Regions from separate parts of the Acinetobacter sp. ANC_7635 genome, predicted to be linked through region 1. Evidence: predicted binding sites of a transcription regulator. Region 1 holds the regulator's gene; the other holds the start of a gene.
The links. The regulator PhoB, encoded in region 1, activates phosphate uptake and scavenging genes when phosphate is short. The targets are predictions, from matches to a motif close to TGTCATNAANCTGTCATAA.

Region 1 (5,144 bases):
CACCAGGAACTTATTTTCAAAACTTAGATTTCAGTACACTAAGACCTGAGCTCACAGATATAGAAATGTGCCAATATCTTGCAGAACAACACAAACTGGTAGCGATTCCTATATCAGTGTTTTATCAACAGCCACCTCAAGATCTGAAGCTCATTCGGGTCTGTTTTGCAAAACGAGAGGAAACCTTGCATCTTGCAGGAGAAATTTTAACGAAGGTTCAATCACAATAACGAAAAGAGACGAGACGGATTACTTTATTACTAAATCAATTTGAATGATAAGGTGCTAAGGTCAATCCGTTGATATAGAAAACAATAATGGATAAGACTTATATATGGCGAGAACCTTACGGCCGATTGATGAACCTGGTTTCTGGAAAGTTTTTTTAGTTTTTTTAGTTCCGCTGATTGCAACCAATATCCTGCAAAATTTATCCGGCACAATTAATACGATCTTCGTCGGGCAAATGATGGGCGTTCAAGCAATTGCTGCTGTTTCCGTCTTCTTCCCTATTTTGTTCTGTCTCTTGGCTTTTGTAATTGGGCTTTCGGCTGGCTCGACGGTATTGGTTGGTCAAGCGTGGGGAGCACAAAATTTAGAAAAAGTAAGAGCGGTTGTCGGCTCTACTATTTTTATGACATTGATCGGCGGGACGATTATTGCCATTTTAGGTGTTCTATCTGCACGCCACATTCTTGAGGCCTTGGGCACAGACCCAAGTGTCATGCATTTATCTTTGCCTTATGTTCAATGGATGTTAGCAGGTAGCCCACTCCTTTTTATTTATATTATTTATACCTCTATCTTACGTGGTGTCGGTGATAGCATTACACCTCTCATCGCTTTGGGAATGACCAGTTTAATTGGGCTCTTTATTACCCCTGTTCTCATCGCTGGATATTTTGGATTTCCTCAATTGGGTATCATTGCACCTGCCATCGCCACGATTGTGGGTTATCTGGCCGTGCTTATTTTTCTGTACGTTTATTTAAATAAAAAAAATCATCCATTACGTCCAGATTTAGCAATGTGTAAACATGTACGCCACAATCCTGAACTGAGCAAAATTATTCTCAGACTTGGCGTTCCTACAGGCATTCAAATGGTCACGACCTCTGTGGCAGGATTAGTCATTGTCGGCTTGGTCAATCGCTATGGTTCAGAAGCAACAGCTGCTTATGGCGCAGTTAATCAGGTTTTGAACTACATCCAATTCCCTGCTCTGTCTATCGCAATTGCTGCCTCTATTTTTGGGGCTCAAGCGATCGGTGCAGGTAAAGCGGATTCTTTATCACGTGTAACTAAAACAGCACTGGGGATGAATTTTGTCTTTACAGGCGGGCTCGTAATCTTGGCTTATTTGTTCTCAAAATATGTCATGGCATTATTTATTACAGATGAAAAAGTCGTGATACTCGGGCAACAATTATTGTTTATTGTGCTGTGGTCAATTTTATTTTTTGGCGCGAGTGCTATTTTCGCCTCAATTATGCGTGCAAGTGGCACTGTGACTATGCCAATGATCATCAATATTGTAGCCATACTCTGTATAGAACTCCCAGCAGCTTATCTATTTAGCGCATGGTGGGGGCTGGCGGGAATCTGGTACGCTTATGCTTTGGCTTTCGTTTGCTTATGTGTGATGCAAGGTTTGTATTATCAATTTGTTTGGAAAAAGAAAACTGTTCAAGTACTGATTTAAATTAGAAATCAAGAAAATAAAAAACCCGCATGACGCGGGTTTTTTTAACGATTATTTAGAATCGAAACGTTTACTCATTTTAGTCGCAAATGCAGTCACTTTTTGATAGCCCGTTGGCATCACACGTTGCATTAAATCAATCACTTTCGCATCGTTACCAATCAGTAAACGACGGCGATCTTTTTGCACTGCTTCTAGAATTTGACGCGCTGCTTCTTCAGGTGGACAACGTAATAATTTATCAAATGTCTGTGCAGATTTCTGTGGATTCATGCCCAAAGATTTTAAACTGTCATTCATTTTTGCAGCTTTCGCAATATTGGTACGAATGCCACCTGGATGTACGCAAAGCGCGCTCACACCCACATTTTCAATATCTAGCTCTTGACGAAGAGATTCAGTGAAACCACGTACAGCAAATTTAGTTGCATTATACGCAGACTGAGTTGGTTGCGCAGTTAAACCGAATAAACTTGAAATGTTGATAATGTGTCCATCACCTGTTTTCTTAATATATGGTAAGAATTCTTTGGTGCCGTACACGACACCCCAGAAGTTAATGTTAACAATCCATTCCAACTCTTCGTATGTTGCGCCTTCAACGGTCGAACCCAATGCCACCCCAGCATTGTTGAAAATCATGTTCACTGAACCATGATTCTGTACAGTTTCAGCCGCCCATGCTTTAACTTCGTCACGATTCGCAACATCTACTTTCTTGGTTGTGACTCGTACATTTGCATTCTTCGTCAGTTCAACTGTTTCTGCTAAGCCCTTTTCATTTACGTCACTTAAAGACAAATGACAACCTTGCTTGGCCAGTAACACCGCAAGTTGTTGACCAATACCAGAACCTGCACCTGTGATTGCAGCCACTTTGTTTTTAAAATTTTTCATTGTGAATCCTTTTTTTGATTTTTATGCACCACAGCGTTGATCTGGGTCATTCATGTTCACTATAATTTTGACAATTATTATTGTCAATGTAACTATCGACCATTTTTATTGTTACTATAGGCCAATTTAGTATCTTTAGCTGATCGGTAATCTATACTGACCGCAGCATAACACTTTTATAAAAAGACTCGAATTGCTATGAACCCAGAGAACCTCACTCCATCAGAACACGAGCAAGCGATTGAAAAGCCTCCTGCAAAAGAGCGTCAATTTAAAGGGATGTCCTTAACTGAGCGCAAACAAGCACGTCGTGAGAAACTTATTGAAGCGGGTATTGAAGCATATGGAACTCATGGTTTTTTCTCAGTAACCGTTAAAGATATTTGCACACAAGCGAAATTAACTGAACGTTACTTTTATGAATCTTTTAAGAAAAGTGAAAACTTATTCCAAACGATCTTCTTAGAGCTGATTGAGAAGCTTCAACAAACATTAATGCAAGCTATTATGAAAGCCTCTCCTGAGCCTCTAAACATGATTGATGCAGGTCTAAATGCGTTCTTTAGTTTTTTAGAAGATGATCCGCGTACCGCTCGGATTATTTATATTGATGCAATGCTCGTCCAAGAACTTCATAATCATGCAACCATTCAAGAAACAATGGGTCGTTTCGACCGAATGATTCATGCCTTTGTCACATTAATGATGCCACATACCCATCTCACTGAAAAAGAGATCTCCTTGATTGCAACTGGTTTAAATGGCTATGTCACTCAAGTTGCTGTTCGCTGGGTGGTAGGTGGTTTTAAACTTCCACGTGCTGAGGTCGTTCAGGCATGTAAAACTGTTTTTCTCGCCCTATTGAATGATCTAATGAAAAAGTAGCATCAAATTAAGATGAAGAAATTGTGACAAATCGTAAGTAAATTTAAGATATTGATTTAATTTAATATTAATAAATATCAATGAGACAAAATATCAGCCTAATTGTCACAAAACATTGCTATATTTAACTTCGATTTCCATCTTGCAATGATACTGTCATAATTAATCTTTGTAATAAGCCTGTCATAAATATAAAACGGTTCACCGTTCATCATAGGATATTGCGTTGTGAAAGATGACTACATTTTAATTGTCGACGACGAGCTCCCAATTCGGGAAATGATCCATACTTCTTTAGATATGGCAGGCTTTCAATGCTTGGAAGCAGAAGATGCGAAACAAGCACATCAAATGATTGTTGATCAACGTCCAGCGCTTATCCTACTCGACTGGATGTTACCGGGTGGCGTGAGTGGCGTAGATTTGTGTCGTCGCCTTAAGCGTGATGAAACACTTTCAGAAATTCCAGTCATTATGTTGACTGCGCGTGGCGAAGAAGACCATAAAGTTCAAGGTCTTGATGCTGGTGCAGATGACTATATGACGAAACCATTTTCAACACGTGAGTTGGTATCCCGTATTAAAGCGGTGTTAAGACGTGCAAATGCGTTAAATGGCGAAAAAACCATTGATGCAAATGGCTTAATTCTTGACCCAGTAAGCCAACGTGTCAGCTATAATCAAAATATTCTTGATATGGGGCCAACAGAATATCGTCTATTGGCATTCTTTATGACTCATCCAGAACGTGCCTATACCCGTGCTCAATTACTTGATCAGGTATGGGGTGGAAATGTGTATATTGAAGACAGAACCATCGACGTCCATATCCGTCGCTTACGTAAAGTGCTCGAACCTTATGGTGCAGACCGTTATGTTCAAACTGTGCGTGGTACTGGCTATCGTTTTTCAACACGAGCTGATGTTGCTTTAGGTTAATTTAGATTTTATGTACGAACCCTACCCCGTCCCAGAATTGGCACGTGAACATCAAAAGTTTCTATATAGCAGTTTATGGACTTTTGCCAAGCAAGACTTACGTTTACTGGTATTTCTACTGATTATTGCGGGCTGTATCGGGTTAGGGATTGGCTATCTTTGGATATGCTTAGGCATTGCCTGTCTCATATTTTTTGGTATCCAATTACGCTCATTATATTTAGTCAATGATTGGATTTCGAATCGTCCTTACGATGTACCACCAAATTTAAATGGAATCTGGGGGGCATTACTGTTCAATGTATATCGAGCTCAACGCCAAGAACGTATTGTTCAGTCTGAAATGGTTGGACTGATCGATCGAACTCAATCTTCTCTCGTGGCTTTATCAGAAGCGATTATTCTTACGGATGATTCCCATCAAATCGAATGGTGGAATCCTGCTGCGGAAAAGTTATTTGGCATTCAAGCTGTTGATCGTGGCCGCAACCTGCTCACGATTATTCGCCAGCCAGATTTTATTGAATATTTTCATAATACCCATCAAGCACCAGATGGTGTAAAAATTAAATTGGTGAACCATGATAATAAGTACGCGCAAATCAAACTGACTCGCTTTGGCAATGAAAGTCGCCTCTTAGTTGCGCACGACATTACGCGTATGAAAAATCTCGAGCAAATGCGTTCAGATTTTGTTGACAATATTTCACATGAATTAAGA
Region 2 (5,144 bases), on a different contig from region 1:
ATTTTACCTTTGGCTTCGCCTTGGGTTTTTTCTGCTTCAATGAACGGGTTCAACCAAGCCACAGCTTGTTTCATAACACGTGCAGATTTCACCACCTGAGGTAGGAACATTTTGCCGGCACCGAACAAGTCGCCAACCACGTTCATCCCTGCCATGAGTGGACCTTCGATCACATCAAGTGGACGAGCTGATTTTAAACGTGCTTCTTCGGTATCTTCATCAATATAAGTCGTAATACCTTTTACAAGCGCGTATTCAAGACGTTTTTCAACAGGTTCATTGCGCCATTCAAGGTTTTCTTCGGCTTTTTGCGCACCCGCTTGACCACGATATTTTTCCGCAACAGCGAGTAATTTTTCAGTCGCTTCTTGACCGCTTGCGCCTTGGTTACGGTTCAGCACCACATCTTCAACAGCTTCTTTTAGCTCAGCATCGATATCATCATAAATCGCAAGCTGACCTGCGTTGACGATACCCATGGTTAAGCCTTGTTGAATGCCGTGATATAAGAACACCGCATGAATCGCTTCACGAACAGGCTCATTCCCACGGAATGAGAACGATACGTTTGAGATCCCGCCTGACACCATGGCATTTGGCAGGTTTTGCTTAATCCAACCTGTTGCTTCAATGAAGTCCACGCCATAGTTGTTGTGTTCTTCAATACCTGTTGCGACCGCAAACACGTTTGGGTCAAAGATAATATCTTCAGAAGGGAAGCCCACTTCATTCACAAGCACATCATAAGAACGTTTACAGATTTCTTTTTTACGTTCAGCAGTATCCGCCTGACCATTTTCATCAAACGCCATGACAATGACTGCCGCACCGTACTGACGGCAGAGGCGAGCACGTTCTACAAACTCGTCATAACCTTCTTTTAAGGAAATCGAGTTAACAACTGCTTTACCTTGGACGCATTTCAAACCTGCTTCAATGATCTCCCATTTAGAAGAGTCAAGCATGATTGGCACACGTGAAATATCAGGCTCAGACGCGATCAGATTCAGGAAATGCACCATCGCTTCTTGCGAATCCAGCATCCCTTCATCCATGTTGATGTCGATGATTTGCGCACCGGCTTCAACTTGTTGACGTGCCACATCTAAAGCTTCGGTGAAGTTACCTTCTTTAATTAAACGAAGGAATTTTTTAGAACCTGTCACGTTGGTACGTTCACCGACGTTGACGAATAATGAATCTTTAGTGATGTTAAATGGCTCTAAACCACTTAAACGACATGCAGGTTCAATTTCAGGGATTTGACGCGGCGCAATACCTTCAACTGCTTGCGCAATCGCACGAATATGATCAGGCGTCGTACCACAACAACCACCGGTGATGTTGATCAAACCACTTTCAGCGAATTCTTTAATAAATGCTGCAGTTTCTTCAGGGGTTTCATCATAACCACCGAAGGCATTTGGTAAGCCTGCGTTTGGATGCGCTGAAACAAAAGTATCCGCAACGTCAGACACGGTTTTGACGTGTGGACGCATCGCATCTGCACCCAGTGCACAGTTAAAGCCAATCGATAAAGGCTCTGCATGGCGCATTGAGTTCCAGAATGCTTCTGCGGTTTGACCTGTGAGTGTACGGCCAGATGCATCGGTAATGGTGCCCGAAATCATAATTGGCAGTTCGTAACCAATTTCTTTAAACACTTCTTTCACTGCAAAGATCGCAGCTTTGGCATTTAGGGTATCGAAGACCGTTTCAATCAAGATGATGTCTGCACCACCTTCAATCAATGCCTTAGTCGCTTCAATGTAGTTAACTTTTAACTCATCAAAGGTGATGTTACGGAATGCCGGATCATTTACATTTGGTGAAATTGAAGTGGTACGTGACGTTGGTCCTAATACGCCCGCGACAAAACGTGGCTTTTCAGGTGTTGAGTATTTTTTACATGCTTCTTTGGCAATTCGAGCTGCTTCACGGTTAATCTCAGGAACCAAATCTTCCATATGGTAGTCAGACATTGAAACACGCGTTCCATTGAACGAGTTGGTTTCAATAATATCTGCACCAGCTTCAAGATAAGCTTCATGAATGCCTTGAATAATCTGTGGCTGAGTTAGAACCAATAAGTCGTTATTACCCTTAAGGTCGTAGGCCCAATCCTCAAAACGTTCACCACGGTAATCAGCTTCTTCCAATTTGTGGCGTTGGATCATGGTACCCATTGCACCATCAATAATCAGGATACGTTTGGCAAGAAGCGCTTTTAAGGTGGCGAGGGTAGACATCAAATGACTCTCACAAAAATCTGCACAAATAATGGTGCAATATTTTAGCAGAGTTACGTCCACTTTTCTGATAAATAAAAATTTATGAACCTATTCCCAAAAAATTAAGGATGAATTTCATCCATCGACTACGATGACCAACCTATCAAAACTGAAACTGTCTATATTTCATCATGTTGTCATAATCTAATGTAATAATAATTGCCGTTGTAACAAATGTGACAGTGATGTCATCTTTATTTCATCTATTTAATTACCGATTGAAATAAAGATTAAAGACGAGGTTTTTGTATTAACTATATGATTATTATTGTTAAATTTTGAATATCATTAGTTTTTAAAGTTTAATTTTCTTAAATAAGTGTCATTTGGATGACTTATATGACAGCTCTTTGTCATATAATTGTAATAATTAAATTGAACAATAGAGGGGATATTTATCCTCTTTCTCTGCTTGCATGAATTCTAATCAAACTCCAGTTTCAGATTCAGCACAATCGTCAACGCCTATGCAGTCGACGAATGTTCACGTGCCAACGCCGAAATTCTTTATGCCAGTGTTCCTTACACTGATTGTTTCAACCTTGATTTACATTGGTTTTCAGTTGGCTGCTGATTTATCTCATGTGCCTGCTTTAAATCTTTATGCTGTGATCATGTTGGCCACGGCATTGTTTATCGCATTGGGTTTCGAGTTCGTTAACGGTTTCCATGACACGGCCAATGCTGTGGCAACGGTCATTTATACCAACGCTTTATCTGCACCTGTCGCTGTAATGTGGGCAGGCTTCTGTAACTTCCTTGGCGTAATGGTCGCAAGTGGTGCAGTTGCCTACGGTATTATCGCGCTATTGCCTGTTGAATTGATTATGAACGTCGGTTCAGGTGCCGGTTTTGCCATGGTCTTTGCCATGTTGATTGCCGCAATCGTATGGAACTTAGGAACTTGGTTCCTCGGTATCCCTGCTTCTAGCTCTCATACACTGATCGGTTCAATTTTAGGTGTGGGCATCATGAACTACATCTTAAACGCAGGTAATGGTGCGTCAGGTGTAGACATGGAACAGGTGATGAAAGTGGGTAAAGCACTTTTATTCTCACCATTAATCGGTTTTGCATTTGCGGCTGTATTGTTCTTATTGGTTAAAAAAATCTTTAAGAAACAAGTGGAATTATTCCAACCACCAGAAGGGAATAAACCGCCGCCGCCACTTATTCGTGCCATTTTGATTTTCACGTGTACCGGTGTAAGTTTTGCACACGGCTCAAATGATGGTCAAAAAGGTATGGGTCTGATTATGTTGATTCTGATCGGGATCGTGCCATTGGCTTACTCTTTAAACAAGAGTCTAGATCAACAACATATCCAAACGTTTGGTCAGTTATCTGCTCAAACTGCTGATTTGATTTATCCAAATCACCAAGATATTCCAGATGAAAAAGCACGTCAAATTATCACGTCATATATCCAAACCAAAGAAATCACACCTGAAGTTGTGCCAGCTTTGGCAAGCTTGACGGATCATTTAGGTGAAAAAGTAGGAAGCTACACATCCATTAAAGATGTTCCTGAAGATCAAGTGGCTGAATTCCGTAATGATATGTACCTCAGCACGACTGCATTCAAGCGTTTAGATAAAGCAGAAGCTTTACCTGCCATGACTGAAGCGCAAGAAAAAACAGTGGACAACTACCGTGATAACTTAGATTCATTCCTGCAATACATTCCAACATGGGTGAAAGTTGCGACTGCATTGGCATTAGGTCTAGGGACGATGGTAGGCTGGAAACGTATTGTTGTTACCGTTGGTGAGCGTATTGGTAAACAACACATGACTTATGGTCAGGGGATGTCTGCAGAGTTAGTTGCAATGTCAACGATTGCTGCTGCTGATGGCTTTGGTATGCCAGTGTCAACAACACACGTTTTAAACTCTGCTGTAGCAGGTACGATGGTTGCGAATAAGTCGGGCTTAAACTTCCAAATGGTTCGCACAATCTTATCAGCGTGGATTTTCACACTGCCAGCAACAATCTGTTTATCAGGTGGTTTATTCTGGTTGTTCCTTCAGTTCACCTGATTGAATTCAATACTTAAAGACTAAAAAAGCGCTGAACAATCAGCGCTTTTTTTATGATCAATTGTTTATGACGCTTATTTTTGGAATTTAGACCAAAGTTTTTTCAAGGGGAGTTTTTCCTCAGCAAAACCATATAATGCGGCAAATGGTAGGGCGGTGCGTGCGAGATATGCTACACGCCATAATCCACCATGATTAGCACCATGCATGATTAAGTCTAATGGATGATTGAGGGCGATGTCAGGATTGGCAACCGACTGTGGGTTTCTCAAATCATGAATCCACAACGCAGCCATAATCGCATTGGTCGTCGCGGGTTCAAATGCTTCAACATCAAACAAATTGGCACCATTGAAAGCAGCTTTTAATAATGGGTTTTTGGTTACCGAATGTGTAGTGGTCGATGGAGCAATATTAATGCTGACACGTTGACCTTGTGACCGTGCTAACGTAGCGCGCCATTGTTGAATCCTTTTCGCCAACGCATAATTTGGACCTTGTTCAACCACAAGACAGTCGCAGATCCCATACTGTTTATCATGACATTGGAATAAGCGTTCTTCATTTTGTTTGAAAAAATAATCACGAGAGACAGTCGAAATACTCTTGGACAGAATATTTTCAAGTTTAGAGCGTGATTTAAACTTATCTAATCCACCTTGAATAACTTCCTGTGGTACAGCGTAGACGTCAGTGGGCGTACACATATACATTAAACTGGTATTGGATTTTTGTTGGCTGACATGTTGCATAATGGCGTCCATCGCCATAGAAACACGAACATGCTTTTCGCCATCTAAATACGCAATCGCGG

Region 2: the regulator PhoB is predicted to act here: its motif matches at 2,416-2,434, upstream of AC1M89_RS09875 (inorganic phosphate transporter).

The regions. Positions count from the first base shown of each region.
Region 1 is NZ_JBWYIS010000003.1:171,421-176,564, forward strand. Features, by position in the region: gene AC1M89_RS06255 (methionine aminotransferase) at 1-230, shown strand, start outside; gene AC1M89_RS06260 (MATE family efflux transporter) at 335-1,702, shown strand; gene AC1M89_RS06265 (SDR family NAD(P)-dependent oxidoreductase) at 1,754-2,599, opposite strand; gene AC1M89_RS06270 (TetR/AcrR family transcriptional regulator) at 2,798-3,484, shown strand; gene phoB (phosphate regulon transcriptional regulator PhoB) at 3,713-4,423, shown strand; gene phoR (phosphate regulon sensor histidine kinase PhoR) at 4,434-5,144, shown strand, end outside.
Region 2 is NZ_JBWYIS010000008.1:36,309-41,452, forward strand. Features, by position in the region: gene metH (methionine synthase) at 1-2,249, opposite strand, end outside; gene AC1M89_RS09875 (inorganic phosphate transporter) at 2,708-4,330, shown strand; gene AC1M89_RS09880 (hypothetical protein) at 4,405-5,144, opposite strand, start outside.